3 regions of the Cobetia sp. MMG027 genome follow, and region 1 is predicted to be linked to each of the others. Evidence: predicted binding sites of a transcription regulator. Region 1 holds the regulator's gene; each other region holds the start of a gene.

Region 1 (9,603 bases):
CCTGCTAGCGCTGGATGTGGACGGCGTGCTGACGGACAACCGGCTGCACTACGATGCCAATGGCGTGGAAACCAAGAGCTTCCACGTCCAGGATGGCCACGGCCTCAAGCTGATCCTGCGCAGCGGTATCCGGGTCGCCTTGATCACGGGTCGCAGCTCGCCGATGGTGGAACGTCGCGCCAAGGAGCTGGGTATCCAGGACGTCATTCAGGGCCGCGAGGACAAGCTGGTCGCGCTGACCAACCTGTGTCGCGAGCACGATATCGCGCTGGATGACGTGGCCTACTGCGGAGATGACCTGCCGGATCGCGAAGCCATCCGTCGCGTCGGTCTGGGGGTCAGCGTTCCCAACGCCATGCCCTATGTGATGAGTGAAGCCAACTGGGTGACCACTCGTCAGGGCGGTGATGGTGCCGTGCGCGAGATCTGTGATCTGCTGCTCAAGGCACAGGGCCACTGGGCCTCGGTGCTGGATACCTATCTGCAGGAGTCGCGCGCCTGATGCCACGTCTTCCCCGTCCCTCTCCGCGCCTGTGGCTGATGCTGCTGCTCCTGCTGGTCGGCGGCGTCATGGCCCTGATCGAGCAGCGCAACAGTCTGGAATCGACAGTGGATGTCGACGCCAGCAGTGATGAGCCGGATTACTATCTCGACGGGGCTGACATGACGCGCTTCGATGCGCGGGGAGTGTCGATCCAGTCGATGACCTCCCCGCACATCGAACACACGCCAGGCGATGACGTGACACGTGCGCAGGCACCGAAGATCCGGACCAACGACAGCGAAGACCGTCGCTGGTACGCCACGGGTGACAGTGGCGTGTTGAGCGCCGGCGGCGACACCTTCACCCTCGAGGGCAATGCCAGACTACGCCAGCCTTCGGATGCCTGGACACTGGACACCGACGTGCTGCATTACAGTCGTGAGCAGAACCGTGCCTGGAGTGACGTGCCGGTGGTGATCACCCAGAATGGTCAACGCGTCGAGAGTGACCGCTTCAGCGCTGACCTCTCTCAGGATTCCGCCCAGCTGGAAGGCCGCGTCCGCAGTACCCTGCAACCCGGCAAGGGCAAGAGCGATGCCGCCCGGGAAGCCGAGACTCTCGACACCGGCAATGACACCACCCGTGACGATGATGGCCGCGTCTCCAGCACCTTCGATGCCGCGCCGGCCAAGGATCAGTGAGCGCACCCCTGCATGCGCCGAATCCTCTCTCTCCGATTTCCGCTTCACGATGGCCTGAGTGATCGTGAAGCCTTACCAGTTCTGCCAAGGAGCACTCCATGACTTCAACGACTCTCACGCCCTTGACGGTCTGGCGCCAGACACTCAGACCCGGTGTCATGGCCCTTGGCCTGGCACTTGGCATGACGACGCTTTCCCCGACCGCACTGGCGCTGGACAGCGATGCCAACCAGCCGATCAACATTGCCGCCGACTCACTGTCACTGGATGACAAGGCCGGCACGGCCACCTATACCGGTCGCGTGGAAATGCGCCAGGGCAGCATGAAGCTGGATGCCGCGCGCGTTGACATCAGTCGCGCCGACAGCGGCGAGATCTCCCTGGTCAAGGCCACCGGCCAGCGCGCCTACATGGAGCAGAAACCCGATACCGACGAGCGACTGGTCAAGGGCTGGGCGAATACCATTCGCTACCACGCGCTGGAGCGCCGGGTGGAACTGGTCGGCGATGCCCGTCTGGAGAAAGGCGACGACACCTTCGAAGGCGGCTACGTGGAATACTTCCTGGACAAGCGCCAGGTCAATGCCAGCAATGGCACCGATGCCTCATCCTCCGAGGGGTCACGCGTCCACATGACCCTGACGCCACGTGGCGCCAATGCCAGCAAGGACCAATGAGCATGACTGCTGCCAGCCCACGTACCCTCAGCGCTCGTCATCTGGCCAAGGCCTACAAGGGTCGCAAGGTCGTCAAGGACATCTCGCTGGAAATCCGCCAGGGTGACATCGTAGGCCTGCTGGGCCCCAACGGGGCCGGCAAGACGACCTCGTTCTACATGATCGTCGGCCTCGTGCGCTCGGATGCCGGTAGCGTGACCATCGATGACCACGACCTGTCCGGCGCCGCCATGCATCAGCGGGCTCGCGCCGGCATCGGCTATCTGCCCCAGGAAGCCTCGATCTTCCGCAAGCTCTCGGTATCCGACAACATCATGGCGATCCTCGAGACGCGCAAGGACCTGGATCGCAACGGACGCAAGGCACGCCTGGAGGAGCTGCTCAACGAGTTCAGCATCACGCATATTCGTGACAGTGCCGGCATGAGCCTTTCCGGCGGGGAGCGCCGCCGCGTGGAGATCGCTCGCGCACTGGCCACCGAGCCGGACTTCGTGCTGCTCGATGAGCCGTTTGCCGGCGTGGACCCCATCTCGGTGGGCGAGATCAAGAGCATCGTGCGCCAGCTGCGTGACCGCGGCATCGGGGTGCTGATCACCGATCACAACGTGCGCGAGACACTCGACATCTGCGATACCGCCTACATCGTGGGCGATGGCCAGATCATCGCGCATGGCGACGCCGACACCATCCTCGCCAACCAGCAGGTGCGTGATGTCTACCTGGGTCATGAGTTCAAGCTCTAGCCCGAGAGTGCCGTCAGCCTGGTGAGAGCCGTCAGCCTGGTGAGAGCCGTCAGCCTGGTGAGAGCCGTCAGCCTGACGAGAGCCGTCCGACCTCTTCTGCTCTCACCAGCACCCACCAGCACCCGCCACTTCCTGCTTCATTGTCGGGGCCTCGTTCCCCGCCCCCTCACGCAAGCGCCTCGACATGCGCTTGCGTGATCTCCCCGTGAACCCTCCTGCTCTGCCACACCTCACTCGAATGCATGACGTCCATACCACCTTGGTGGCAACATGGCATGCAAGTTGCTTGAATATTCTCGACTGCCCCTTGTCAGTGCCCCGACCCACGGTATAGCGTAGATGCACGTTCCTTTGCCGTGAATGACAGACCCCATGAAACCCACCTTGCAGCTTCGACTCGGCACTTCCCTGACCATGACCCCGCAACTTCAGCAAGCGATCCAGCTGCTGCAGTTGTCGACGCTGGACCTGCGTCAGGAGATACAGCAGGCGCTCGAGTCAAACCCCATGCTGGAGCTTGACGAGGAATACGAGTCGCTGGATGTCGCGGAGACACAGGACAAGAGCGAGATCTCCACCTCCGAGACCAACAGCGAGATTCCTGAAGAATACCCTCTCGACAGTGACTGGTCGGACCTCTACCAGGACCACGCAGGCAGCCTGACCAGTTCCGGCAGCGGAAGCTCGAGCGAGGACGGGCCGGACTTCGATCGCAACACCAGTGTCGAAAGCCTGCAGGACCATCTGCGCTGGCAGCTGGCGATGACGGACCTCGATGCGCGTGAACGCCAGATGGCGGAGAGTCTGATCGATGCGGTGGATGGGGCCGGCTACCTGAGCATGAGCCTGGACGAACTGGTCGATGGCCTGCGAGGTCAGGGACTGCCCGGCCTCAAGGCGTCGGAACTCGAGCAGGTCCTGCTGCGCCTTCAGCAGTTCGATCCCACCGGTGTGTTCGCTCGAGACCTGCGCGAATGCCTGCTGCTTCAGCTGGCCCTGCTGCCGGACGATCTGCCGCTGCTGGCCCAGGCCCGCCGTCTGGTGCGGCAATTCCTCGAGGCACTGGGCAATGACGATCGCAAGCTGCTCAAGCGTCGCCTGAGCCTGGATGATGATGAGCTGGATCACGTCATTCGTCTGGTACGGGCGCTCGACCCGCGCCCGGCGTCCGCCTGGGGCGAGCCTGCCAGTGATTACGTCATCCCGGACCTGCTGGTCCGTCATACGCGTCACGGCTGGCAGGTCGAGCTCAACCCGGAAGCGCTGCCCAAGCTGCGTATCCAGCCGGAATATGCCGCCCTCATCAAGCGGGCCGACAAGTCCGCGGACAACACCTTCCTCAAGGACAATCTTCAGGAAGCCCGCTGGCTGATGAAGAGCCTGTCCTCACGCAATGACACCCTGCTCAAGGTGGGCCGCGAGATCATGGCGCGCCAGATCGACTTCCTCGAGCAGGGGGAAGAAGGCATGAAGCCGCTGATCCTCGCCAACATCGCGGAAGTGGTCGAGATGCACGAATCCACCATCTCGCGGGTGACCACCCAGAAATATATCCACACCCCGAGAGGCGTGTTCGAACTCAAGTTCTTCTTCTCGAGTCAGGTGGGTGGCAGCGGCAACGGTGACGCGCACTCCAGCACCGCGATCCGTGCGCGCATTCGCAAGCTGATCTCGGAAGAACCGGCGCGCAAGCCATTGTCCGACTCACGCCTGGTGGATCTGCTGGCCAGTGATGGCATCGAGGTAGCGCGCCGGACGGTCGCCAAGTATCGCGAGGCCATGGGCATCCCCTCCTCCAGCGAGCGCAAGCGCTTGGCGTGAGTCTCGACAACGGATACCCGCAAGCCAGCGGGCTCCACACGTCGGAGCGCTGAAGCTCGCCCCCTTGCACCTGCCATCCTGACATCATCTGCCAATCGGTCGTCTGAATACCGGTTGGCAATGCCTGTCCTTGCGACTGCGTGAGTGACTTCACGCCCCCAATTGCCTATTTTTCCAGCCACTTTTCTCCAGAGTGCTTTCTTTTTCCCTCACATCCCACGGACAGATAGCCAGGGGTCGCCACCGACTCCTGCCACACGAACGTCGACGTAAATGCTGACATTGGCCACAAACGGCCGGTTTCTCGAGCCCCATTCCGTCCGTGATGCGAGGCGATGCTCATGAAGAACCTGCTGATATCCCTCGCTGGGTTGAAGACAAGCCTTGCCCCACGATGCAGCGCAGCGTTGATCTTTGTTCAAAGCTTGGGCATTGTCGGGGTAGACGCTCGGTACACCGGCACCGCCGCTCTCGCCAGCAGATGATCGCCACGAGACCATGGCCGGAGTCAGAAAGTGGCCGCGCGTTCAATCAGGGTTTGCTCGCAGTCAAAAAGGGTTACAATTCAAAGGCAACCCGCTGGATAAAGGAGCGTGTCCATGCAAGTGAATATCACCGGGCATCATGTGGAACTCACCGATCCTCTCCGCGATTATGTCAACGAGAAGCTCGCTCGCCTCGAACGGCATTACGACAACATCACCAATGTTCAGGTGACACTGTCGATCGAGAAGGAACGCCAACAGGCTGCCTGCACCCTGCACGCCGCTGGCGCCGACCTCCATGCCCTGGCAGAAGACCCCAACATGTACGCTGCCATCGACGCGCTCGCCGACAAGCTGGACCGCCAGCTGGTCAAACACAAGGAAAAGTCCCAGGCTCGCTCTCAGGGCACCGGGACCCGTTGACCTTCTGCCATGACACTTGATCAGATCCTTCCCCCCGAGCGCACGCTCTACGGCGTCCCCGGGGGGAGCAAGAAGCGGGTGCTGGAATTCTTCAGCACCTTCATTGCTCAGAACATTCCCAGCCTGGACAGCCAGGAAGTCTTCTCGCGCCTGATCGGGCGCGAGAGACTGGGTTCGACGGGCATCGGCCACGGCGTGGCCGTGCCACATGCACGCAGTCCACACTGCAAGACCCCCATCGCGGCGTTCATGAAGCTCGGTGACCCCATCGACTTTGACGCCATCGATGGCGAACCCATCGATCTGCTGTTCGTGCTGCTGGTCCCCGAGGAGGCAGATGACACCCATCTCACTCTGCTCGGCCAGGTGGCGGAACTGCTCAACTCGCCCACCAACCGGGCAGCATTGCGCCAGGCAGACAGTCAGCGAGCATTGTTCGAAGCCCTGACCTCGGCCATCGCCGAATTGCCGGCGCGCTGAACCTGCAAGCCCGGACTCGCTCCGGGCTTGTCGCTGACTGGCCTCAGGCACCCTCCGCTTTCACCTCATGCTGACCTCGCCCTGGGAGAGCACTCCATGAAGATCGTGATCATCAGTGGTCGCTCCGGTTCCGGCAAATCGATTGCCCTCCAGGCGCTGGAAGACATTGGCTACTATGCCATCGACAATCTGCCCGGCATGCTGCTGGCACCATTGGTCGAGCAGCTGGAAAAGGACAGCCCCACCCGCCGGCGCATCGCGGTCTCCATTGACGCGCGCAACCTCCCCGATGCCCTGAGTCGCTTCCCTGAACTGCTCGACAGCGTTCGTCAGAGCGGCATGGATGTGCAGGTCGTCTACCTGACCACGGACTCCCGTGTCCTGCTCGAACGCTATTCCGCGACCCGCCGCCGTCATCCGCTGACCCGCGACAATGACCGCACGCTGGCCGAGGCCATCGAGATCGAGCAGCAGACACTGGCCCCGATTCGTCAGAAGGCGGACCTGGTCATCGACTCGACCAACCTCAGCGTGCATGACCTGCGCTCGCGCATCACCGAACAGGTCGCGCAGCACAGCTCTCGTCATCTGACACTCACCTTCGAGTCCTTCGGCTTCAAGCATGGCGTGCCGACCGATGCCGACATGGTGTTCGATGCCCGCTGCCTGCCCAACCCCTACTGGGACATCAATCTGCGCAGCGATACCGGTCGTGATGACAGCGTGGCGGAATTCCTGCAGCGCTACCCGGACGTCAAGGCGATGCAGGATGACATCGCCGGCTGGCTGGAACGCTGGCTGCCCGCCTATCAGGCCAGCAATCGCAGTTACCTGACCGTTTCGGTGGGCTGTACCGGCGGCCAGCATCGCAGCGTCTATCTCTGCGAGCAGCTGGCCGAACATTTCGCCAAGCAGCTTCCTGAGGTGCGTCTACGCCACCGGGAACTGGGGATCCATACGGCCCTGGCGATCAGCGATACCCGTCAGGAGTCACACGATGCCCAGTCGTGAACTGGTTCTGACCAACAAGCGCGGGCTGCATGCTCGCGCTGCCACCAAGCTGGTCAACTGCTGTGCGCCCTTCGAGGCCACGGTCATGGTCAGTCACGGTGAGCGACGCGCCAACGCGGCCAACGTCATGGCGCTGCTGATGCTGGCAGCCCCGTGTGGCACGGCGCTGATCATCGATGTCGAGGGCGAACAGGCAGATGAGGCCCTGTCTGCGATCGAGTCCCTGTTCGAGGCGCGCTTCGAAGAGGAAGAATGACGCCGCCGCACGCCGTCTGACATCCCCCGCCCGCCGGCTTTCTGCCACTTTTTCCGCGATGATTGCCCTACCGATAAAAAACAGTGTTTTCTTTTGTCGACGCGCCCCCCTGCGCCAATGGTAGAATCAACGCTGTCCTTCATGTCGACAGGGGAAGCCGACAGATGAGCAAGACGTCACGCAAACTCAAGCCAAGACTTGATCGCCTGTCACAGGCACTGGAAAGTGGCGAGCTGGATCAGGCAAGGCGCATGCTGAATCGCGGCCTGGCACCGGTGGACGTGGCCCACTTGCTGGAATCCTCCCCCCCCAAGGAGCGCAACCTGCTCTGGGAGCTGGTCGACGCCGAACTTCAGGGCGATGTGCTCCAATACCTTGGCGAGGATATCCAGAGCGACTTCCTCAAGGACATGGATGCCGAGGACGTCCTGGCCGCCACCGAGAATCTGGAACCGGATGATGTCGCCGACATCCTCCAGCGGCTTCCGAATGCCGTGATTCTCGAAGTCCTCGACTCCATGGAGGCGCAGGAACGCCAGCGGGTCGAGACGGTGCTGTCCTACCCCGAGGACACTGCCGGCGGCTTGATGAACACGGACACCATCACCATCCGTCCGGACATCACCTTGGATGTCGTGTTGCGTTACATCCGCCGTCACGAGCGACTTCCCGATTCCACCGACACCCTGCTGGTCGTCTCGCGCCGCGATGAATTCATCGGCGCCCTGCCCATCAACCGCCTGCTGGTCTCTGACCCCGGTGTCACGGTGCGCGAGGTGATGGATACCGACAGCGTGGTGATTCCGGCATTGATGCCGGAGAGCGAGGTCGCCTCGCTGTTCGAGAAGCATGACCTGATCTCGGCGCCTGTCGTCGGCGGTGATGGCAATCTGCTCGGGCGCATCACCATCGATGACGTGGTCGACGTCATCCGCGGCGATGCCGAGCACCAGGTCATGTCGATGGCGGGGATGGACGAGGATGAAGATACCTTCTCCCCGGTGATGCGCACCTCCTGGCGTCGCGCCATCTGGCTTGGCATCAACCTGCTGACCGCCTTCATGGCGTCCGCCGTGATCGGGATGTTCGAGGGCACCATCCAGAAGATCACCGCGCTGGCGGTACTGATGCCCATCGTCGCCAGCATGGGCGGCATTGCCGGCTCACAGGCACTGACGGTACTGATTCGCGGCATCGCACTGGGACACGTCAAGAGTGGCAACGTGCGCTGGCTTCTCAAGCGCGAAATCATCGTCGCGGGGCTCAATGGCCTGCTGTGGGCGGTGGTGGTCGCCGGGATCGCCATCGTCTGGTTCGGTGATGTCCAGCTGGGGGCCATCATCGGTGCCGCCATCATGATCAATCTGTTGATCGCGGCCGTGACCGGGACATTGCTGCCGATACTGCTCAAGAAGCTCAATATCGACCCGGCCCTCTCCGGCAGCGTGATCCTGACCACCGTGACCGACGTGATCGGCTTCATGGCCTTCCTGGGCCTGGCGACCTGGCTCTACCTGTAATCACGCCAGGAGAGTCACGCATCATCCGGCAGCCTGCAGAAACGAAGACGGCCGCTCCCCCAGGAGCGGCCGTCTGTCTTTTCACGAAGGATGATCTCTAGCTCAATCTTCCAGCGCGTCTTCCTCACCTTCCGACATGCCCGCGACGGTCATGCCACCGATCAGCCAGCTGCCAGAGTGGATGCTGCCCCGGGTATCGACATCATCACCGACCGCCAGCAGATTGGCGGCCATGTCACGCAGATTGCCGGCGATCGTGAACTCCTCGACCGCGTGCTGGATCTCGCCATTCTCGACCCAGAAGCCCGAAGCGCCACGCGAGTAGTCACCGGTCACGCCGTTGACGCCCTGCCCCATCAACTCGGTCACCAGCACGCCGGTGCCCATCTGCTTGAGCATCTCGTCACGTGAGGTCAGCGGCGCGGTGATGCGCACGTTGCGCGCACCGCCCGCGTTGCCGGTGGTCTGCATGCCCAGACGACGAGCACTGTAGGCGCTCAGCATGTAACTCTGCACCTTGCCGTCGGCAAAGTAGACATTGTCACGCGTGGCGACACCGTCGTTGTCGAAGGCGGCACTCGACATGCCACCCACCTCACGCGGCTTCTCGCCGAGGGTGAACCAGTCAGGGAACAGCGGCTGACCCAGGCTGTCGCACAGGAAGCTGGACTCACGATACAGCGAACCACCCGCGATGGCGGACAGATAGTGCCCTACCAGGCCTGCCGACATCTGCGGGTCGAACATGACCGGCATACGCCCCGTCGCCACCTTGCGCGCGTTGAGGCGTGCCAGCGTGCGGCGTGCAGCCTCACGCCCCACATCCTCCGGGGAGCGCAGGTCGGCCGGGTTGCGCACGCTGGTGTAGTCATAGTCACGCTGCATGCCCTGTTCATCCCTGGCGATCAACATGCAGGACATCGAGTGTCGGCTGCCGCACTGACTGGCCAGGAAACCGTGGCTGTTGCCGTAGACCTGCACACCTTCCCCACTGGAGAAGCT
Region 2 (9,603 bases), on a different contig from region 1:
GGTCAGCCACTCGGTGCATGGCGCGAGGCGCGCTACGAAGCAGTCAGCGGTCGTTATGGCCTCAAGCGCTTGCGCTATCGCGCCCCGGCGGAGAACCCCGATGCGTTGGACCGGGAGCTGGATGTCTTCTGGCAGCGTCTGGCGACGGAAGAACCGGATGTGGATAACTCAGGGGTGTTGAATGCCCTGCAGCTGCATGCGCACTGGCAGGCGCTCGCACCGCTGGCCTTGGGCAACGGCTTGATCGGGCGCTTGCTGCTGATGCGCTGGCTGACACGAATCGATGCCCTGGCCGCGTTGCAGCAGCAGGGCGAGTTTGTCGGCAAGGTCGCCGAGCGCTGGGAGCCGGAAGCGCTGGAGCAACTCTGCTGGCGCCGCCAGGCACTGTTCTCGGTGGTGCTCGAGCATCAAGATGAATTGCGCGAGCTGGAGCAGCGTTATCTCGGCAAGCCCCAGACCTCGGCCAGCGGCCATCCGCTGCCGCCGCAGCTGGACCGCGCGCTCAATGGTGAGGGGGAGGATGCAGCGCCCGGTGACATGAATGTCTGGGCCGAGTGGTGGCTTTTGCGTCTGCGCGACGCCGGTCGTCGGACGGCCTTCCATTACCAGCGCGTCCAGCGTGCCGAGCGACTGTGGCTGGAGCACGCGCGTACGCCGCTGAATGCCCGCCAGCGCGAGCTGGTACTGACATTGTTGGAGCGAGACGACGAAGAGGGCGTGGGGCGCGCCGAATACCGTGCCCTGGTCGATACCTCTGACCCTACCGCCGCCCGCGATCTCGCCGATCTGACCGCCAAGCAGGTACTGGAAAGCTACGGTGTCGGGCGCGGTACCCGGTATCGCTTGCCGGTCTTCGCTCCTCAGGAAGGCAACCCCGCAGGAAGGTAGCGCCACAGGGAAATAGCTCCTCGAGAAAACAGCGCTGTGAGGGATGAGCCCTGAAGCGTCAAAAAATCGCGAAAAAAAGCGGGAAGGGTCATGACGACCCTTCCCGCTTTTTTGAGGTGGCTTGCCTGTGTTCTCAGTGCCGTGTTCTCAAGCCGGTGTGCTCAATAGCGTCGCCCCCGATGACATCACACGGAATACGGCAGCACCGCGGTATAGATGGCGAAGAAGTGGCAGGTACTGCCGCCAAGCACGAACAGGTGCCAGATGGCGTGGTGATAGCGCAGGCGCGTCATCAGAAAGAAGATCACGCCCAGGGTATAGGTGATGCCGCCGGCGACCAGCAGGATGAGCCCCGTCTCGGAGAGCTGCTCGACCAGCAGGGGTGACGCGAACACGATCAGCCAGCCCATCAATAGATAGACGGTGACGCGCAGCGCACTGAAACGCGCTGGCCAGCGCAGCTTGAGAAAGATGCCGCCCAGCGCGAGGGACCAGATGATGGCAAACAGTGTCCAGCCTGTCGGACCCCGCAGATTGACCAGCAGAAAGGGGGTATAGGTGCCAGCGATGAGCAGATAGATGGCGCAGTGGTCCATCAACTGGAAAGCGGACTTGAGGCGTGGGTGGCGGATGCCATGATAGAGCGTCGAGGCAGCGTAGAGCGCGACCAGGGTGATGCCATAGAGGCTGATGCTGATGATCTTCCAGGGATCGGCCTCTGCCGCCAGACAGGCCATCACGATCAGCACCACGGTGCCGATGAGTCCCATGACAGCGCCGAGACCGTGGCTGGCACTATGTAGCCATTCTTCAAACCGGGTATAGAGAGCGGGACGTGACGATGTCTCGGATGACGATGTCGGTGAGGGAGAGGGTGAGGGCTTGCGCATGGTGATGTCTCCGGCGCGGATTCCTCTCAAGCCTACTCTCTATAGGATGACGCCGTCATGTCACGCTCTTTCGCCGCCTTCATGGGCTCTCGATGGGCGGGAGCACATCAGTGCCCCCCTCCCGCATCTCGATCTCTACTCGCTGCGCTCGATATCCACGTCGCTGGCGTGGGTGAAGTCATCGAGTGCCATCATGTGGCCAAGCTTGCCGGCCTTGGTCGAGAGGTATTGCTCGTTGTGCGGGTTCAGACCGGTGGTGATCGGCTGACGCTCGCTGATGGTGACGCCATCGCGGGTGAGCGCATCGACCTTGCGCGGGTTGTTGGTCATCAGCTTGAGGGTGCTGACCCCGAGATGCTCCAGCATCGGGACGCAGATATCGTAGCGGCGCATGTCAGCGCCGAAGCCCAGGCGCTCATTGGCTTCGACGGTATCGGCACCGCCATCCTGCAGCTCATAGGCGCGAATCTTGTTGAGCAGGCCGATGCCGCGCCCTTCCTGACGCAGGTAGAGCAGCACGCCACGCCCTTCGGCGGCAATGCGCTTGAGCGCTTCCTGCAGCTGATAGCCGCAGTCACAGCGCATGGAGAAGAGGGCGTCGCCGGTCAGGCACTCGGAATGCACACGGCCCAGCACCGGGGCACCGTCATCGATGTCGCCCAGGGTCAGAGCGATGTGGTCCTTGCCGGTGGTTTCGTCCTCGAAACCGTGCATGGTGAAGGTCGCCCAGGGGGTTGGCAGCCGCGAGGCGGCGATGAATCGAATGGTCACTGTTCACCTCGAACGCCCGAACAATCGCCGGGCTGAAAAAGCACGGGCATGCGGGGACTCGGCAATGTCTCGATGAGTGATTCACGTCATTGGCGGCCAGCATGCAATCATCAGGCGAGTTTACCAGTCTGAAGCGTGCGACTCATCGCCTGCGATGGAAAAGCGTTGTTGCCGACACCACCACAATCCGTGGAAGCACTTCAGGAGGAGAGGCCGGGCGGGTGTCTGGGCGGAAAGCGAGGGGAAAGCCAATGCATTTGTTGCATCGTCGCGATGGGCGGGATTTTGCTCAGGCTCTGATAGAATGCCGGGACATTCCCGAGCTGATGTGTGATTCCGATGACCCTGAAGAATGATCGCTTCCTGCGCGCGCTGGCCCGTCAGCCGGTTGACCGTACCCCTGTCTGGATGATGCGCCAGGCGGGCCGTTATCTGCCGGAATACCGTGAAATCCGCGGTCAGGCCGGTGGCTTCATGGACCTGTGCATGGACACCGCGCGTGCCTGCGAGGTGACGCTGCAGCCATTGGAGCGTTTCCCGCTCGATGCCGCCATTCTGTTCTCCGACATCCTGACCATCCCGGATGCCATGGGCCTCGGGCTTTACTTCGAGACAGGTGAAGGTCCGAAATTCCGCAAGACGGTGCGCACCGCCGCGGAAATCGAGGCGCTGAGCGTTCCGAACGTCGAGCGTGATCTCGATTACGTCATGCGTGCCGTCTCGACCATCCGCCGCGAGCTGAACGGTCGCGTACCGCTGATCGGGTTCTCCGGCAGTCCCTGGACACTGGCGACCTATATGGTCGAGGGCGGTTCCAGCAAGGACTTCCGCCATGTGAAAGGCCTGATGTATTCCAGCCCCGAAGCCATGCATCAGTTGCTCGACACCCTCGCTCAGGCCGTCACCGATTACCTGAACGCCCAGATCGCGGCGGGTGCCCAGGCAGTGCAGATCTTCGATACCTGGGGCGGCACCCTGTCCACACCGGCCTATCTCGAGTTCTCGCTGCGTTACATGGAGCAGATCGTCGCTGGCCTCAAGCCTGACAGCGAAGGCAATCGCGTGCCGGTGATCCTGTTCACCAAGAATGGCGGCCAGTGGCTCGAGCACATCGCCGCCAGCGGTTGTGACGGTGTCGGCCTGGACTGGACCACCGAGATGTCGGATGCGCGCGCGCGCGTCGGCCATCGCGTGGCCTTGCAGGGCAATCTGGACCCGAATGCGCTGTTCGGCACTCCCGCCGCGATTCGTGCCGAAGTCGGCCGCATTCTCGATAGCTACGGTCAGGGGCCTGGCCACATCTTCAACCTGGGGCATGGCATCAGCCAGTTCACTGACCCGGGCAACGTCAATGCTCTGATGGACGCTCTGCATGAGCTGAGCCCCGCCTATCATCAGGATGACACCGCCAACGCCACGCCGCTGGCGCGCGATTGAACCATGTCACTGATGGCTGACAGCCCCGCCGTGTCTTTCATGGCGGGGTATCACGCATGACGCCGCTGGAGCAACGCCTCGCGCCGAGGCGAGGCTGGGCGTGCGTGGCACTGTTCTGCCTGCTGCTGATCCTGTTCGGCACGCTCTCGCCGGGTGAGCCTCACCCGGAGCAGACCTTCCCCTGGGACAAGCTGCAGCATTTCTCCGCCTTCGCCTTGCTGGCACTGACCACGCGGCTGGCCGGGTTGAGCAGTCTTGTCATCCTGCCCGCCTTGCTGCTGCTGGGCGTTGGCATCGAGGGGCTGCAGCTGGTGATTCCCTATCGCGGGGCAGAAGTGCTGGATGCGCTGGCGGATTTCCTCGGCATTCTTGCCGGGCTTGGCTGCCACCTGGGCGGACGTCTGATGGTGCGCCTGAGCCGCCTGTGACGGGCCGTGTGCCAGGCCTCTACCCGCCAGAAGAGGCCTGGCGGGTGAGTCGTTGGTCATCGCGCGTCAACCCCAGTGCCTCGAGATCGTGCACAAGCTCTTTCCACTCCGCGTGTCTTTGGCTATGGTGCTGCGCCTGAGTCCTGTTGATTGATCAGGACTGCATCGCCCGATGACGCGTGCGTCGATGATTCAGGCCTTGAGGGTCTGATGTCCCGTCCTCTTATTCATACCTTGATATCCGACTCCGATATCCCTTGTGAGGGTTCTCATGACCGAACATCTCGATGGCTCCTGGTTCACCGAAATCTTCGACCGCCACGGCAGCGCCTTCTCGCTCAAGGTCAGCCACAAGCTGCATGACGAGCAGACGCCTTATCAGCACCTTGAGGTCTATGCCACCGAGACCTACGGCAATCTGATGGTGCTGGACGGCTGCGTGATGCTGACCGACCGCGACAACTTCCTCTATCACGAGATGATGTCGCATCCGGCGCTGTTCACCCACGCGGCCCCCAAGCGTGTCGTCATCATCGGGGGGGGCGACTGTGGCACCCTGCGTGAGGTGCTCAAGCACCCGGGCGTGGAGAAGGTCACCCAGATCGACATCGATCCGGCGGTCACGCGGGCTTCCGAGCAGTTCTTCCCGGCACTGGTCGAGTCCAATGATGACCCGCGTGCCGAGCTGCTGTTCGAGGATGGCGTCAAGTGGGTCGACAACTGCCCGGACGAGAGCATCGACGTGCTGATCGTCGATTCCACGGATCCGGTCGGTCCGGCGGAAGGTCTGTTCAAGACCGATTTCCTCAAGCGCTGCCACCGTATCCTCAAGCAGGGGGGGGTGATGGTGCAGCAGAGCGAGTCGCCGCTGTATCACACCGACTCCATTATCAAGGACCTGCGCAACGACATGGGCGAAGCGGGCTTCGACAGCGTCGCGACCCTGCCGTTCCCGCAGCCGGTATACCCGTCCGGCTGGTGGAGCTGCACCCTGGCGGGCAAGGGATGTGACGTGAAGTCCTTCCGTGAGGAAGACGCGGCTGCGGCCAGCTTCGCGCGCGATTTCTATACCGTGGAAGGCCATCGTGCCGCCCTGGTACTGCCTCCCTTCATGCAGCGTCTGCTGGAAGACTGAGTCATCTAGAAGCGCATCGGGGCGTGAAGGATGCGTTTCAGTGCGCGGTAGCGTTGAGTCAGGGTGGCTGCGACATTGGTCGCAACTCCCCAGACCGGAGCGCAGGGAAGTTCAAGAACGGCCGTTTCGTCATGAAACGGCCGTTTTTATTTTGCACCGATATGAAGCGAACGAGGCGTCAGACGCCACTATCTGCACGCTTGTCTCGCCATATGATCGACGGTCGGCATCGGGAGGTTTGGCCGTTTTCACTGCCGTTCGGCTGTTTTTTCAGCGTTGAACGCAGCGGATCACACGATAGGCGGAAATTGGAACGGAGCTTGCTATTGTCGAGGGGTGCCATGCACAGCATTGCACCATCACCGTCTCGGGGTGTTTCCGAGCGGATTCCAGACATACGCGAGGGATTCAAGATGCATAACAACAAGAAGCCACTGCTGATCGCTAGCGCCGCCCTCCTGGCTGCCTCGGTAGCCAGTGGTGCCAGTGCCGCGACTCTGGATAGCGTCAAGGAAAAGGGCTTTGTCCAGTGTGGTGTCAGCACCGGTCTGCCGGGCTTCTCGGCGCCGGATGACGCCGGCAACTGGCAGGGCCTGGATGTCGATGTCTGCCGTGGTGTCGCGGCGGCTGTGCTGGGTGATGCCAGCAAGGTGCGCTACGTCCCGCTGACGGCCAAGGAACGCTTCACCGCGCTGCAGTCCGGTGAAATCGATGTCCTGTCGCGCAACACCACCTGGACCGCCACGCGTGACACGTCTCTGGGCCTCAACTTCGCCGGCGTGAACTATTACGACGGCCAGGGCTTCATGGTCAGCAAGGACCTGGGGGTCTCCAGTGCCAAGGAGCTGGATGGCGCGGCGGTCTGTATCCAGTCCGGTACCACCACCGAGCTGAACCTGGCGGATTATTTCCGCCTCAACGAGATGTCCTTCGAACCGGTCGTCTTCGACACCTCCGACCAGACCGTCAAGGGCTTCGAAGCGGGCCGCTGTGACGTCCTGACCTCCGACCAGTCCCAGCTCTACGCCCTGCGCATCAAGCTCTCCGATCCGGCCTCCGCCATGGTACTGCCGGAAGTCATCTCCAAGGAGCCGCTGGGCCCCGTCGTCCGTCAGGGCGATGACCAGTGGTTCAACATCGTCAAATGGACCCTGTTCGCTCAGATCAACGCCGAAGAGATGGGCCTGACCTCCGACAACATCGAAGCCAAGAAGTCGGATACCAATCCCAATGTCGCGCGTCTGGTCGGTGCCGATGGCAACTACGGCGAAGCCATGGGGCTGCCGGCTGACTGGGCCTATCAGGTCATCAAGCAGGTGGGCAACTACGGGCAGATGTTCGAGCGCAATGTCGGCACCGGCTCCGCTCTGGGGATCGAGCGTGGTCTGAACGCGCTGTGGACCGACGGCGGCGTCCAGTACGCACCGCCCGTTCGCTGATGCCTCGGCTCGCCTGGAGGTCCAGCGCGAGCCGGGTGAACCGTGACGCAGGCTGAGCAAGGACGCTGGCCAGGGAGAAGTGGCCATACGGTCATTTCCCCTGGCCAGCGTCGTGAGGGGCTTGGTCTGTTCCCCGTGATCCTTTCCTCGAGTGCCGAGAGATAACTGATCTGCCGTTCGATAGGGCGGCAGGCGGAAGTCGCATAGCTTTCCGGCGGAGATTGCCTGTATGACACAACCTGCTTCTCGCCCGCCGGCCACGGTCAAGCCGCCATTCTGGCGTGACCCGGCCAAGCGAGCACTGATCTTCCAACTTCTGATGTTGGCAGGCGTGTTCGGCGTGTTGGCGATCATCGTCAGCAATACCCTGACCAACCTCGAAAGCCGTGGCATCACCACCGGCTTTGCCTTCCTGGACAACACCGCAGGCTTTGGCATTCTGCAAAGTCTGATCGACTATTCCGAGCAGTCCACCTATGGCGATACCTTCATCGTCGGTCTGCTCAACACTCTGCTGGTATCCGCACTGGGCGTCATCGCGGCCACCGTGATCGGCTTCATCATGGGGATCGCCCGTCTCTCCCCCAACTGGCTGATCTCGCGGCTGGCGGCGGTCTATATCGAAGTCTTCCGCAACATTCCCCTGCTGCTGCAGATCTTCTTCTGGTACTTCGCCGTTCTTCGCACTCTGCCGAGTCCGCGAGGTTCGCTGTCGCTGGGCGAGGCCTTCTTCCTCAACGTGCGCGGTCTGTTCGTGCCGGCACCGATCACCTCCAGCGGCTTCTCGGTGGTGATTGCCGTGTTCGTGCTGGCCGTCGTCGCCAGCGGCATCTTCAGCTACTGGAACCGCCAGCGTCAGGCCCGTACCGGTCAGCGCTTGCCGGCGGGCTGGATCTCGCTCGGTCTGATCATCGTGGCGCCGCTGCTGGCCTACTTCGCGATGGGCATGCCGCTGAGCTGGGAGCTGCCGGAACTCAAGGGCTTCAACTTCCGTGGCGGCATTACGGTCGTTCCCGAGTTCCTCGCCCTGTGGGTCGCGCTTTCGGTCTACACCGCGGCGTTCATTGCCGAGATCGTGCGTTCCGGCATCGAGGCGGTACCGCACGGCCAGACGGAAGCCTCACGGGCGCTGTCGCTGACCGGTGGCATGACGCTGCGCCTCGTGGTGGTGCCACAGGCACTGCGCGTCATCATCCCGCCGCTGACCAGCCAGTACCTGAACCTGATCAAGAACTCGTCGCTGGCCACGGCCATCGGCTATCCCGATCTGGTCTCGGTCTTCGCGGGTACCACGCTCAACCAGACGGGTCAGGCCATCGAGGTGATCGCCATGACGATGCTGGTGTATCTGACCATCAGTCTGCTGGTCTCCATGTTCATGAACTGGTTCAACGCCCGCATGGCGTTGGTCGAGCGCTGAGGGTCTGCCCATGTCGATTGAAAAGACCCTGTCACGGGTTACCGAGAAGATGATCGATTCCCGCCCGGCGCCAAGCGACAGCATCGGTGCGGTGGCCTGGCTGCGAGCCAATCTGTTCGCCGGACCGATCAATACGCTGTTCACGCTGTTCGCGCTGTATCTGGTCTATCTGCTGGTGGTGCCCAGCCTGCAATGGGCGCTGATCGATGCCAGCTGGAGTGGCACCTCACGTGAGGACTGCACGGGGGAGGGCGCCTGCTGGGTGTTCATCAGTGCGCGTCTCGATCAGTTCATCTACGGCTTCTACCCGAGCGAGGAAACCTGGCGGGTCGATATCGTCTTCGCCGTCTTTGCGGCGCTGATCGCCTGGCTGGCGATTCCGAAGCTGCCGGCCAAGGGCTGGGTCGCCATCGTCAGCCTGGCGGTGTTCCCCTTCATTGCCTACTTCCTGCTGCATGGCGGCAGCTTCGGCCTCGAGATCGTCGGTACCCACGAGTGGGGCGGTCTGATGCTGACACTGGTACTGGCGGTGGTGGGTATCGTGGCGGCACTGCCGCTGGGGATCCTGCTGGCGCTGGGGCGTCGCTCCGAGATGCCGATCGTGAAGAGCATCTGCGTGGTGTTCATCGAGTTCTGGCGCGGCGTGCCGCTCATCACGGTGCTGTTCATGGCCTCGGTGATGCTGCCGCTGTTCGTGCCTGGTGAGGTCAACCTCGACAAGCTGGTGCGTGCGCTGATCGGCATCACCCTGTTCCAGAGTGCCTACATGGCGGAGGTGGTGCGTGGTGGCCTGCAGGCGATCCCGAAAGGGCAGACCGAGGCCGGCATGGCGCTGGGGCTGGGCTACTGGCGCAACATGGGGCTGATCGTGCTGCCCCAGGCGCTCAAGATGATGATCCCCGGCATCGTCAACACCTTCATCGCCCTGTTCAAGGACACCTCGCTGGTACTGATCATCGGGCTCTTCGATCTGCTCGCCATCGTGCAGGCCGGTCTCGCCGACCCCAAATGGCTGGGCTACTCCATCGAGGGCTATGCCTTCGTGGCGCTGGTCTTCTGGGTCTTCTGCTTCAGCATGTCGCGCTACAGCCAGTATCTCGAGCGCCTGCTGCATACCGGTCACAAGAAGCGCTGATCACGGCGCCAAGGAATCTTCATCATGACAACGACAACATCCGCCTCGCAGGGCAACACC
Region 3 (9,603 bases), on a different contig from region 1:
CACCTGGTCACCCTCGACCACCAGCCGGGAATCCGTGACCTTGGTTTCATGAGTTCCACAGAAGGGACAGTGCATTGTTGGGAGCCTGCTTGAGTGCGAGGTGGCGGCGTTGCGTACTTCGGCCTCCGGTACTGCCGAGCAGCGTCGGGCCACGGCAGCACAGCCGAAAGACATGGAATGGGCGCCATTGTAACCGTTAAGACTCGTGCACGGGAGCCTATGTCAGTCAGATCCTATCTGCGTTAGCCTTGAGGAGCGGAAGAGGAATCCGCATAGACTCCCGAGAACCGAGGCCGGCGAGAAACTCCCACAAGGATGCTCGCCACATGAGTGAATGATCTTCACGACCAAGTGCTTACTAATGACGCAAGGAGACGCGACATGGGAATCATCGCCTGGATCATCTTCGGACTGATCGCCGGCATCATCGCCAAGGTCATCATGCCCGGCAAGGACCCCGGTGGCATCATCGTCACCAGCATCATCGGCATCCTGGGTGCCGTGGTAGGGGGATGGATCGGCACGCAGCTCGGCTTCGGAGATGTCACCGGCTTCAATCTGGCAAGCTTCGTCATCGCCGTGCTCGGTGCCATCATCCTGCTGATCCTGTATCGAGTCGTTCGCAGGTAGCCCGCGACCCGCTCGCAGGCACTTCGCAGGCACTTCGCGAGCACTTCGCAAGCAGTGCGGGTGAGCCTGATCGGCTCTATGGCCTGACAGGAGCTGATCACATGGCTTTCCCCGCCGGTTTCACCCGCCATGACTCGACGACGGCCAGCCTGCACCAGTGGGCTGGCCGTCGTCTTGCATGGTCAAGTCACATGCACTGATGACTTCGAGGACCGCTCATGCCCGACATGCCACCTCCCGATCCTTCCACCTCTTCCTCACACGCCGCTCGACCGGGCCCACGCTCCCTGTCACACCCGCTCTCGAACGATGCCTTCGCCCGCCACGCCGAGACGCTGCTGGCGGTGATCTATCCCGAGCGCAAGGATGAGGTGCTGCGGCGTCTCGAGACACTGATGGAGCTGCATCGTTCGCGTCTTGCCCCCCGGGTTCCCGAGGGCGAACCGCTGTGGAGCGAACGTGATCAGTGGCTGATCACCTACGGCGACAGCGTGCAACAGGAAGGCGAGGCCCCGCTGGCCACCCTGAATGACTTCCTCGCGAGCCGTCTGGGTGACTGCCTCTCCGGGGTGCACGTCCTGCCCTTCTTCCCCTGGAGCAGCGACGACGGCTTCAGCGTCATCCACTACCGTGAGGTCAATCCGGCCCTCGGCGACTGGCAGGACATCCAGCGTCTGAGCGAGCAACGTGACCTGATGGCGGACCTCGTCATCAACCACTGCTCGCGGGAATCGCTGTGGTTCGCCGATTATCTGGCCGGCGTGCAACCCGGCCGCGATTACTTCATCGAGATGGACCCGGAAACGGACGTCTCCAGCGTGGTGCGACCACGCCCCTCGGCCCTGCTCACGCCGGTGCATACCCGTCGTGGCCTGCGTCATCTGTGGGCAACCTTCTCGGATGACCAGATCGACCTCAACTTCGCCAATCCCGACGTCCTGCTGGAGTTCATCGGTATCCTGCTCTATTACCTCGAGCAGGGCGCGCGCATGATCCGCCTCGATGCCGTGGCCTTCCTGTGGAAGCGTCTGGGCACCTCCTGCGTGCATCTGCCGGAGACGCATGCCGTGGTCCGCCTGCTGCGCGCCATCGTGGATCATCTGGCCCCCGGCAGCCTGCTGATCACGGAAACCAACGTGCCCCACGCCGAGAACATGTCGTATTTCGGCCTCGACCGCCTTTCCGAGCAGGACCTGACCTCCCTCGAGGGCAGCGCCCAGGCCGATGAAGCCCACATGATCTATCAGTTCACGCTGCCGCCGCTGACTCTGCATACCCTGACCTCCGGGGATGCCAGTGCGCTGACCGAATGGGCCGCCAGCCTGCCCTCTCTGCCGGCGGGATGCAGCTACTTCAACTTCACGGCCAGCCACGATGGCATCGGCGTGCGTGCGCTGGAAGGCCTGCTGCCGGACCATGAGCGCGATACCCTCGTGCGACTGGTGCACGACTTCGGTGGCTACGTCAGCATGCGCGCCAATCCGGGGCGCGCCGACACTCCCTATGAGCTGAACATCAGCTATTTCGATGCCCTCAAGGGCACGCGGCGTGGACGGGACCCGTGGCAGATCGAGCGCTTCATCGCCAGTCAGACCCTGATGCTGAGCCTGCAGGGCATTCCCGGCCTCTATCTTCATTCACTGACCGCCACCCCCAATCACCAGGAAGGGGTCGAACGCGACGGGCATCTGCGCGCCATCAACCGCCGCAAGTGGCAGCGCGATGAACTGGAAGCCCTGCTGTCCAGCCCCAACACCGCGACCCATGAGGTCTTCCATGCCTTGAAGCGCCGCATGGCACTGCGCCGCGAGGAGCCATGCTTCCACCCCGATGCCCATCAGCAGGTGTTCGACCTGGGGCCGGACTTCTTCGTCTTCGAGCGCGTCACCCACGAGGGACGTCGCCTGCTGTTCGCCCTCAATGTCACCGACCAGCCGCGTGTGCTGCCCTTGCCGGAAAGCTGGCAGGGCCTCGCGTTGACCGACCACCTGTGTCATGACAAGGCCTTCGACCCCGCCATGGCGCGCCGCCCCTATCAGGCCGCCTGGCTGATGGAGCAGTCGGTGCGCCCACCGGCCATCGAGGTCGTCTGACCTGACGACGTGCCTGCCAACGACAACGGGGCTGCCAGTGGCAGCCCCGTTGTCGTTTTACCTTCCCGTGTCTGCCGCAACGTGCGTGACCCATGAAAGCGGTTGGTGAAAGGTGTCGTTACTGGTTGTCCAGCTCCACCGCTTCATGCATGCGCTCGAGCAGGTCCGGCACCGCGGACTGCACCCGATTCCAGCTCGGAATGAAGGGCTTGTCACGCGGGTTGTCGAGGAAGGCGCTGCCGGCATCCATGATGTTGGCGGCGAACAGCTCCACTGCCGCTTCCTCGCTGTGACGATCCACCGTCAGGCCATTCATGACGGCGTCGTTGTAATAGGTCTCGATCAGATCCAGCGCGATGCGATAGTAGGTCGCCTTGATGGTGCGGAAAGTCTCGCCATGGATCTCGACCCCCAGCGTCGCCAGCTTGCGATACATGGCCTTGGCGATATCCAGACTCATGCGATTGAGGCCGCCCAGCGCATCTTCCTCGGACAGCGGCTGATGCTTGTGATCATAGGCATCGGCGATGTCCACCTGGCACAGACGCTTGGTGGAATAGTTGCGATGCACCTCGGACAGCACGCCGATCTCCAGCCCCCAGTCGCTGGGGATGCGAATGTCCGCCAGCACGTCGGTGCGCATCGAGAACTCACCGGACAGCGGATAACGATAGCTGTCGAGATAATCCAGATACGGCAGCGGGCCATAGACCTTCTTGAGCGCACGGATCAACGGCGTGACCATCAGACGTGCCACGCGACCATTGAGCTTGCCCTGGGCGATGCGCGAATAGTAGCCCTTGCAGAATTCGTAGTTGAACTGCGGATGGGCGACCGGGTAGATCAGACGCGCCAGCAGGCCGCGATCATAGGTGACGATATCGCAGTCATGCAGTGCCACCGCCTCGGCGATGCCTGATGACTGCACGTAACCGGAGCAATACCAGACGTTGCGCCCCTTGCCGGCCTCCATCGGTGCCAGACCATGCTCGGTCAGCTCTTCATCCAGTGCACGCAGGCGCGGCCCGTCGTTCCACAGGATACGGTGATGCTGTGGCAGGTGAGAGAAGAACTCCTTGGCATGCTCGAACTGGTCGCGGTCGGCACGATCCAGCCCGATCACGATCTCGCTGAGATACGGCACCTGCGCCAGCTCATCGACGATGTGCTTGAGCGCGGGGCCTTCCAGCTCGGAATACAGCGAGGGCAGAATCAGGCTCATCGGCCGCTTGCGGGAGAAGCGCATCAGATCCGCTTCAAGGTCCTCCACCGGACGGTCGGTCAGGTTATGGAAGTTGGTGATGATGCCATTCTGGTAAAAATCGCTCATGTCAGCTCCTTGTCATACCGAAGACACGCATCAGGCAGGCGTCAGGCGCGCAGGCCTCTGGATGTCCATTCTTCCGGCTGGCCATTGGCCAGCCAGTGACGTAATCCCTCGACCCATCCCTGCGGCCCGGGGTGATTGGCGCGAAAACAGCGGCGTTCATCCGCCAGTAGCGGATACTCGGCAAGCTCCCGATCGCGCTGTGAGGTATCACCGACGCTGGGGATCAGGACAGCGTTGTCGACCGCGGCCAGCAATGGCAGATCATTGGCGCCATCACCGAAGCCCAGTGTCCAGGGACGCACCCGCTCACAGAGCCGGTAGCGCGCGATCAGATAGCGCGCCGCCACCCCCTTGTCAGTGTCGCCCGTCACATGATGGAAACGCCCGCCCCGCGTCAGCTTGAGGCCATGGCTGGCCAGGCGCGTGCGGAACTCCTCGAGGCGCTCCGGCGCGTCCTGCCATACCAGCGGTTCACTGGCATCACGCTCCCCCGCCAGCGCCGCATCCGCCTCTCCCAGCCCCGTCAGCTCGCTGATTCTTGCCACCGACATCGCGGCAAAGCCTTCAAAGGCGAATTCCTCGCTCAGTCCCTCCAGCACCTCGAGAATCGCGCGGCGCGGCATGGCCACCGCGATACGGCACAGGCCGTGCGCATCCGGGGCACTGGCCTCCTCCAGTGGATAGGCACTGAGCCAGGAGGCCGGCAGCGCCACGACGCCTCCGTTCTCGGCGATCCAGGGCTGACCCGCCAGCCCCAGCGAGCGCATCAAGGGCGTGAGTTCAGCCGCGGTCTTGGAGGTATTGGGCACGACCCAGGCGCCGCGAGCACGCAGGCGGGTCAGCCAGCTGCGCGCCGGACCCGGCGAGTAATCGTGATGGTCCAGCAGCGAGCCATCCAGGTCGGTCAGCAACAACAGCGGTGCTTGAGTCTCTGACATGTGAACTCTCCTCATGAAGTGCTGCAGCGTGCCAGGCATCCCCGCGGTGCGGTCTCGTTGCGCCAGGCAAGCCTGCCAAGAGCATTGCAGGGAATGTGCCAAGATGGTGCAGTCGCAATGACAGTCTGGCCTCTCAACTCTCAACTCTGATTCACCGCCGGCTTGCTTGCACCAACAATGAGCACAAATCCCCTGATGCATGTCGCGTCGCCACATTGCAGCGCAAACCTGTCGTCACGAACGACGACGCCCTCGCATCTGCGAGGGCGTCGAGTCTTCGGCCATCAGCAACATCTGTTGAGACTAGACCAGCCACAGTGACAGTTGCGGCCACAGCAGCAACATCGCCAGCACGCACAGCTGGATGGCGATGAACGGCAGCAGCGAGACGAAGATATCCTTGAGACTGATGCCTTCCGGTGCCACGCCTTTCAGATAGAAGGCGGCAGGCCCGAAGGGAGGCGACAGGAAGGACACCTGCATGTTGACCGCGAACAGCACGCCGAACCATACCGGGTCATAGCCGAGCTGAACGATGATCGGCACGAAGATCGGCAGGGTCAGCATCGCGATGCCGATCCAGTCGAGGAACAGCCCCAGCAGCAGCAGGATCGCCATCATCACCATGATGATCGCCAGCGGCGGGATATCGAGGCCGAGAATCATGCTCGACACGAAGCGGTTGCCGCCCATCAGGTTGTAGACCCCGACCAGCGCCGCCGCCCCGATACCGATCCAGATGATCATGCCGCAGGTGTTCATGGTCTGGGACAGCGCACGCTGCATCAGGGTGATGGAGAATTCACCCCGCAGCATCACCGCCACCAGCACGCCGAAGCTGCCCATCGCCGCTGCCTCCGTCACCGAGGCCACCCCACCATAGATGGAACCCAGCACCAGTCCCGCGATGATCGCCGGCACGCCGACGGCCTTGAGCAGCTCACGCTTGCTCTGGAAGCTGGCACGCCGTTCCTCCTCGGGCATCACCGGCCCCAGCGCGGGATTGCGCAGGCAGCGGATCAGCACATAGAGGATATAGCTTGCCATCAGCACGATGGCCGGGGTGATCGCCGCGGTGAACAGATCGGCAATCGACTGGTTGGCGATCAGGCCATAGATGATCAGCACGATGGAGGGCGGCATCATGGTGCCCAGCGAGCCCCCGGCACACACCACGCCGATGGCGATGTGCTTGTCATAGCCGAGCCGGAGCATCTGCGGCAGCGCCAGAATCCCCAGCAGCACGATCTCGCCGCCGATGATGCCGGACATCGCCGCCAGGAAGAACGCCACCACGATGGTCTGGATCGCCACACCACCCGGCAGGCGACCTGCCATCACGCGCATGGCATTGAACAGGTCCTTGGCGATCCCCGAGCGATCCAGCAGCGAGGCCATCAACACGAACATCGGCACCGCCACCAGCGAATACTCGGTGACGAAGCCATAGACACGACTGGTGACCAGCGGCAGCGCCATCGGGCCGAACCAGCCGAAGGTGTAGGCCAGCGCGACCAGGCCGGTGACGAAGGCCAGCGGCAGGCCGGTGACCAGCAGCGCGAAGATGCCGCCGACCAGCAGCATGGTAGCCGTTGCGATATCCATCAGCGCTGCTCCTTGTCTGACGTGGTACGCGTCTCTTGTGCCGTGTGGGCAGCAGCGTCACTTTCCCCTTCGGGCGGACGGGGAGAGAAGAAGGTCTGGTAGAGATGCCACAGCGCCTGCAGGGTCATCACCGCCAGCGCGAACAGGATCACGCCCTTGGTCAGCGCCGGAAACGGCGGATTCCATGAGGTGCCGGAGCGCTCCAGCTGCCATTCGCCCAGCGGGCTGTGCGAGGCGCGCCAGAACATCACCCAGCCTGCGTAACTCATCGCCATGCAGAACACGAGCGTCATCACGTCATTGAAGCAGTCCAGCACGTAGCGAAAGCGCGTGCCGACCAGGTCGTAGAGCACACGCACGCGAATATGGCGGTTGTTGGCCAGCGCCGCCGGCCCGCCCAGCGCGAAGCTGGTCGCGACCAGAAAGATCACCGTCTCGTGGACCCAGGAGGTCGGCGAGTCGAGGCCATAGCGCATCACCACCTCGAACACGCTGATCGCCATCGCCAGCAATACCAGCCACGCCGCGGCGCGCGTGCCCTTGCCGACCAGTCGGTCCAGCGGCGTGCGCGTGCCCAGATTCGGGTCGTGGTCATCCGACGCCTCCGGCAGGCCCGGCGACGCCACATCATGTTCTGCCATATCGAATTCCTTGCTAACTGGCTTGCTCAAGGAGGATCGGCGCGCCCAGTGAGCACGCCGATCATCATCTCCCGCGTCTTTCCTGATCGTCTTGATCCTGTCGACGTCTCGCCCCGGCGACTCTTGTCACGCGGCCGATGACAGCGAGTGGACGCTTACATCAGGTTGCGGTCGGTGAGGAAGGTGACCACGGACTCGTAGACCTTGCCGGTCAGCTCGTTCTTCTCGGCCCATACCTTCCATTCCTGCTGGGCGATGCGACGGAACTTGGCGCGCTCTTCCGGCGCCATGTCGATCACCTCGATATCCGGATTGGCTCGCGCTGCGCTCACCGCCTTGAGGTCACGTGCCTTGAGGGTGAAGACCATGTCGTAGGCCATCGAGTCAGTCGCGGTCTCCATGATCGCCTTGAGATCCGCCGGCAGGCCGTCCCAGATGTCCTTGTTCATCGACACCGCCACCATCGGCAGCGAGTGGAAGCCTGGATAGGACGGGTACTTGGCGAAGCTGTGCAGGCCCTGGTCATCATTGGTGGCGAACACGGTGTAATCCGCCGCGTCGATCACGCCCTTCTCGAGACCGGTGTAGACCTCGGAGCCCGGCAGGTTGACGGGGGCTGCACCGGCCTTCTGGAAGATGTTGTAGACCATGCCTTCCGGCGCACGCACCTTGAGGCCCTTGAGGTCATCGACGGTACGCACCGGCTTCTTGGAGACGAAGGACTCAAGCCCGGTGGCGCCTGCGCCGATCAGATGCACGCCGTAGGGCTCGACCAGCTCGTTGTAGAGCGCCTCACCACCGCCGTGCTGCATGTACTCGAGATATTCCAGCGGATCCCCCCAGGCACCCACCAGGTTGCCCAGCATGCCGAAGGCCGGATTCTGGCCCGAGAAGTAGGACGGGTCCGTCAGGTGGCCCTGCAGGATGCCGGCGCTGACGGCGTCCAGCGTCTGGTTGGCCTGTACCACGGCATTGACCGGCAGGATCTCGATGGCGATGCGCCCATCCGACATGGTCTTGATGTTCTCGGCCCAGGCCTTCTTGACCTCGAACTGCGGCTCACCGGCCGTTTCCGAGGTCTGGAAGGTCCATTCGTACTCGGCCGCCCAGCTGGGCGCGGCCATCGCACTGGCGGCCAGCGCCGTGGAAAGGGCAAGCGCCTTGAGCGCGAAACGCCCGGAGGCGAGGGACGGACGGTGGGACGTGGTGGAATGCGGCATGGTGGAACTCCTGGCGTGTTGTTATGACGTGTTATGACGTTCTTTGGCGGAGGGAAGACGTGCAGACACTTCCCGGCGTGGCGACGCCCAGGGCGCGGGTCACTCTCTTGACAGGGGGGCGGAGAGACTGGGCAGCTGACCGAAACGACGTAGCAGCTCCAGCGGCTCCTGGGCGCGCCCGACACCGTGCGGCCCATCGGCCACCTCGGGCATGGCGAGCCCGAGATCGCGCCCGGTGCGATCCAGCACATGCAGGGTTGCGGCATGGGCCGCCTCCGGCTGGCGCAGACGAATCGCCTCCATCACCGCACGATGGCGACCGAGACTGTCGCCCAGCTCCGAGGCGTTGTGGTTGGAGGTCGCCACCAGCAGGCTGATCGAGGGCTTGAGCACATGGCCGAGCTGCGCCCAGATGACGTTGTGGGTCGCGGCGAAGATGGCGTCATGGAAGGCGATATCGGCACGATCGAATTCTTCCATGGCGCTGCCGCCATGCACCGCTGCCGCCATGCCGTCGTAGGCCTGCTCGATGGCGGACAGGTCCTGGGCGGTGGCCTCGGTGGCCGCCAGTGCGGCAACGAAGGGTTCGATGGAAATGCGGAAGGCGTAGATATCCCGTGCCAGCTGCGGATGCGGCATCGCATAGCGTGTCATCCAGCCGGTGACGCGTGGGTCGAGCAGATGCCACTCGCTGAGCGGATTGACGCGCGTGCCCTGCCCGGTGGTGCGGGTCAGGATGCCGGCATTGACCAGACTCTGGATCGCGGTGCGTACGGTGGCACGGCTCTGGGCGTGCTGATCGCAGAGATCCAGCTCACGAGGGATCAGATTGCCCGGCGGATAACGATTCTCGAAGATGGCCTGCGCCAGCCATTCCGCCACATCGACACGGGCGGTGGTCGACGATTCACTGGCGGTCGCTGACGTTGGGGATGACGTGCTGGCGCGCGGGTGGCCGCCTGCAGCACTCCTGGGTGGCGTGGGCATGATCGAACGTTCCTTGATGGCGTGGCGCGTCAATTGTGGCTCGCTCACCTCCCTCGCAGGATGGGTCGCGGTGCGCTCTTGTCCGTCAAGGAATAGCCCATGTCAGACATGCCAACAAGACACCTTAGACCAAGGGTGAGACCCGACTTTGGTCACACC

What was found. Region 1 encodes sigma-54, which starts transcription at its own class of promoters, with help from an activator protein. Its sites were predicted from a motif close to TGGCACNNNNNTTGCTNT; they were not measured.
Region 2: PJK54_RS09810 (amino acid ABC transporter substrate-binding protein) is a predicted target of sigma-54. The motif match lies at 5,859-5,876, and genes of this name have one in related genera.
Region 3: PJK54_RS02610 (HAD-IIB family hydrolase) is a predicted target of sigma-54. The motif match lies at 5,075-5,092, and genes of this name have one in related genera.

The regions. Positions count from the first base shown of each region.
Region 1 is NZ_JAQJIO010000005.1:119,581-129,183, reverse strand. It holds gene PJK54_RS08040 (KdsC family phosphatase) at 1-502, shown strand, start outside; gene lptC (LPS export ABC transporter periplasmic protein LptC) at 502-1,185, shown strand; gene lptA (lipopolysaccharide transport periplasmic protein LptA) at 1,284-1,862, shown strand; gene lptB (LPS export ABC transporter ATP-binding protein) at 1,865-2,605, shown strand; gene PJK54_RS08020 (RNA polymerase factor sigma-54) at 2,978-4,426, shown strand; gene hpf (ribosome hibernation-promoting factor, HPF/YfiA family) at 5,026-5,334, shown strand; gene PJK54_RS08010 (PTS sugar transporter subunit IIA) at 5,344-5,814, shown strand; gene rapZ (RNase adapter RapZ) at 5,911-6,825, shown strand; gene PJK54_RS08000 (HPr family phosphocarrier protein) at 6,812-7,081, shown strand; gene mgtE (magnesium transporter) at 7,246-8,601, shown strand; gene pmbA (metalloprotease PmbA) at 8,704-9,603, opposite strand, start outside.
Region 2 is NZ_JAQJIO010000006.1:131,904-141,506, reverse strand. It holds gene PJK54_RS09840 (DUF4172 domain-containing protein) at 1-888, shown strand, start outside; gene trhA (PAQR family membrane homeostasis protein TrhA) at 1,074-1,778, opposite strand; gene ribA (GTP cyclohydrolase II) at 1,914-2,549, opposite strand; gene hemE (uroporphyrinogen decarboxylase) at 2,889-3,986, shown strand; gene PJK54_RS09820 (VanZ family protein) at 4,043-4,414, shown strand; gene speE (polyamine aminopropyltransferase) at 4,686-5,549, shown strand; gene PJK54_RS09810 (amino acid ABC transporter substrate-binding protein) at 5,963-6,988, shown strand; gene PJK54_RS09805 (amino acid ABC transporter permease) at 7,218-8,408, shown strand; gene PJK54_RS09800 (amino acid ABC transporter permease) at 8,419-9,543, shown strand.
Region 3 is NZ_JAQJIO010000002.1:130,988-140,590, reverse strand. It holds gene nrdR (transcriptional regulator NrdR) at 1-75, opposite strand, end outside; gene PJK54_RS02625 (GlsB/YeaQ/YmgE family stress response membrane protein) at 382-630, shown strand; gene PJK54_RS02620 (sugar phosphorylase) at 849-2,723, shown strand; gene PJK54_RS02615 (glycosyl transferase) at 2,842-4,053, opposite strand; gene PJK54_RS02610 (HAD-IIB family hydrolase) at 4,095-4,991, opposite strand; gene PJK54_RS02605 (TRAP transporter large permease) at 5,295-6,596, opposite strand; gene PJK54_RS02600 (TRAP transporter small permease subunit) at 6,596-7,237, opposite strand; gene PJK54_RS02595 (TRAP transporter substrate-binding protein) at 7,393-8,457, opposite strand; gene PJK54_RS02590 (FadR/GntR family transcriptional regulator) at 8,557-9,444, opposite strand.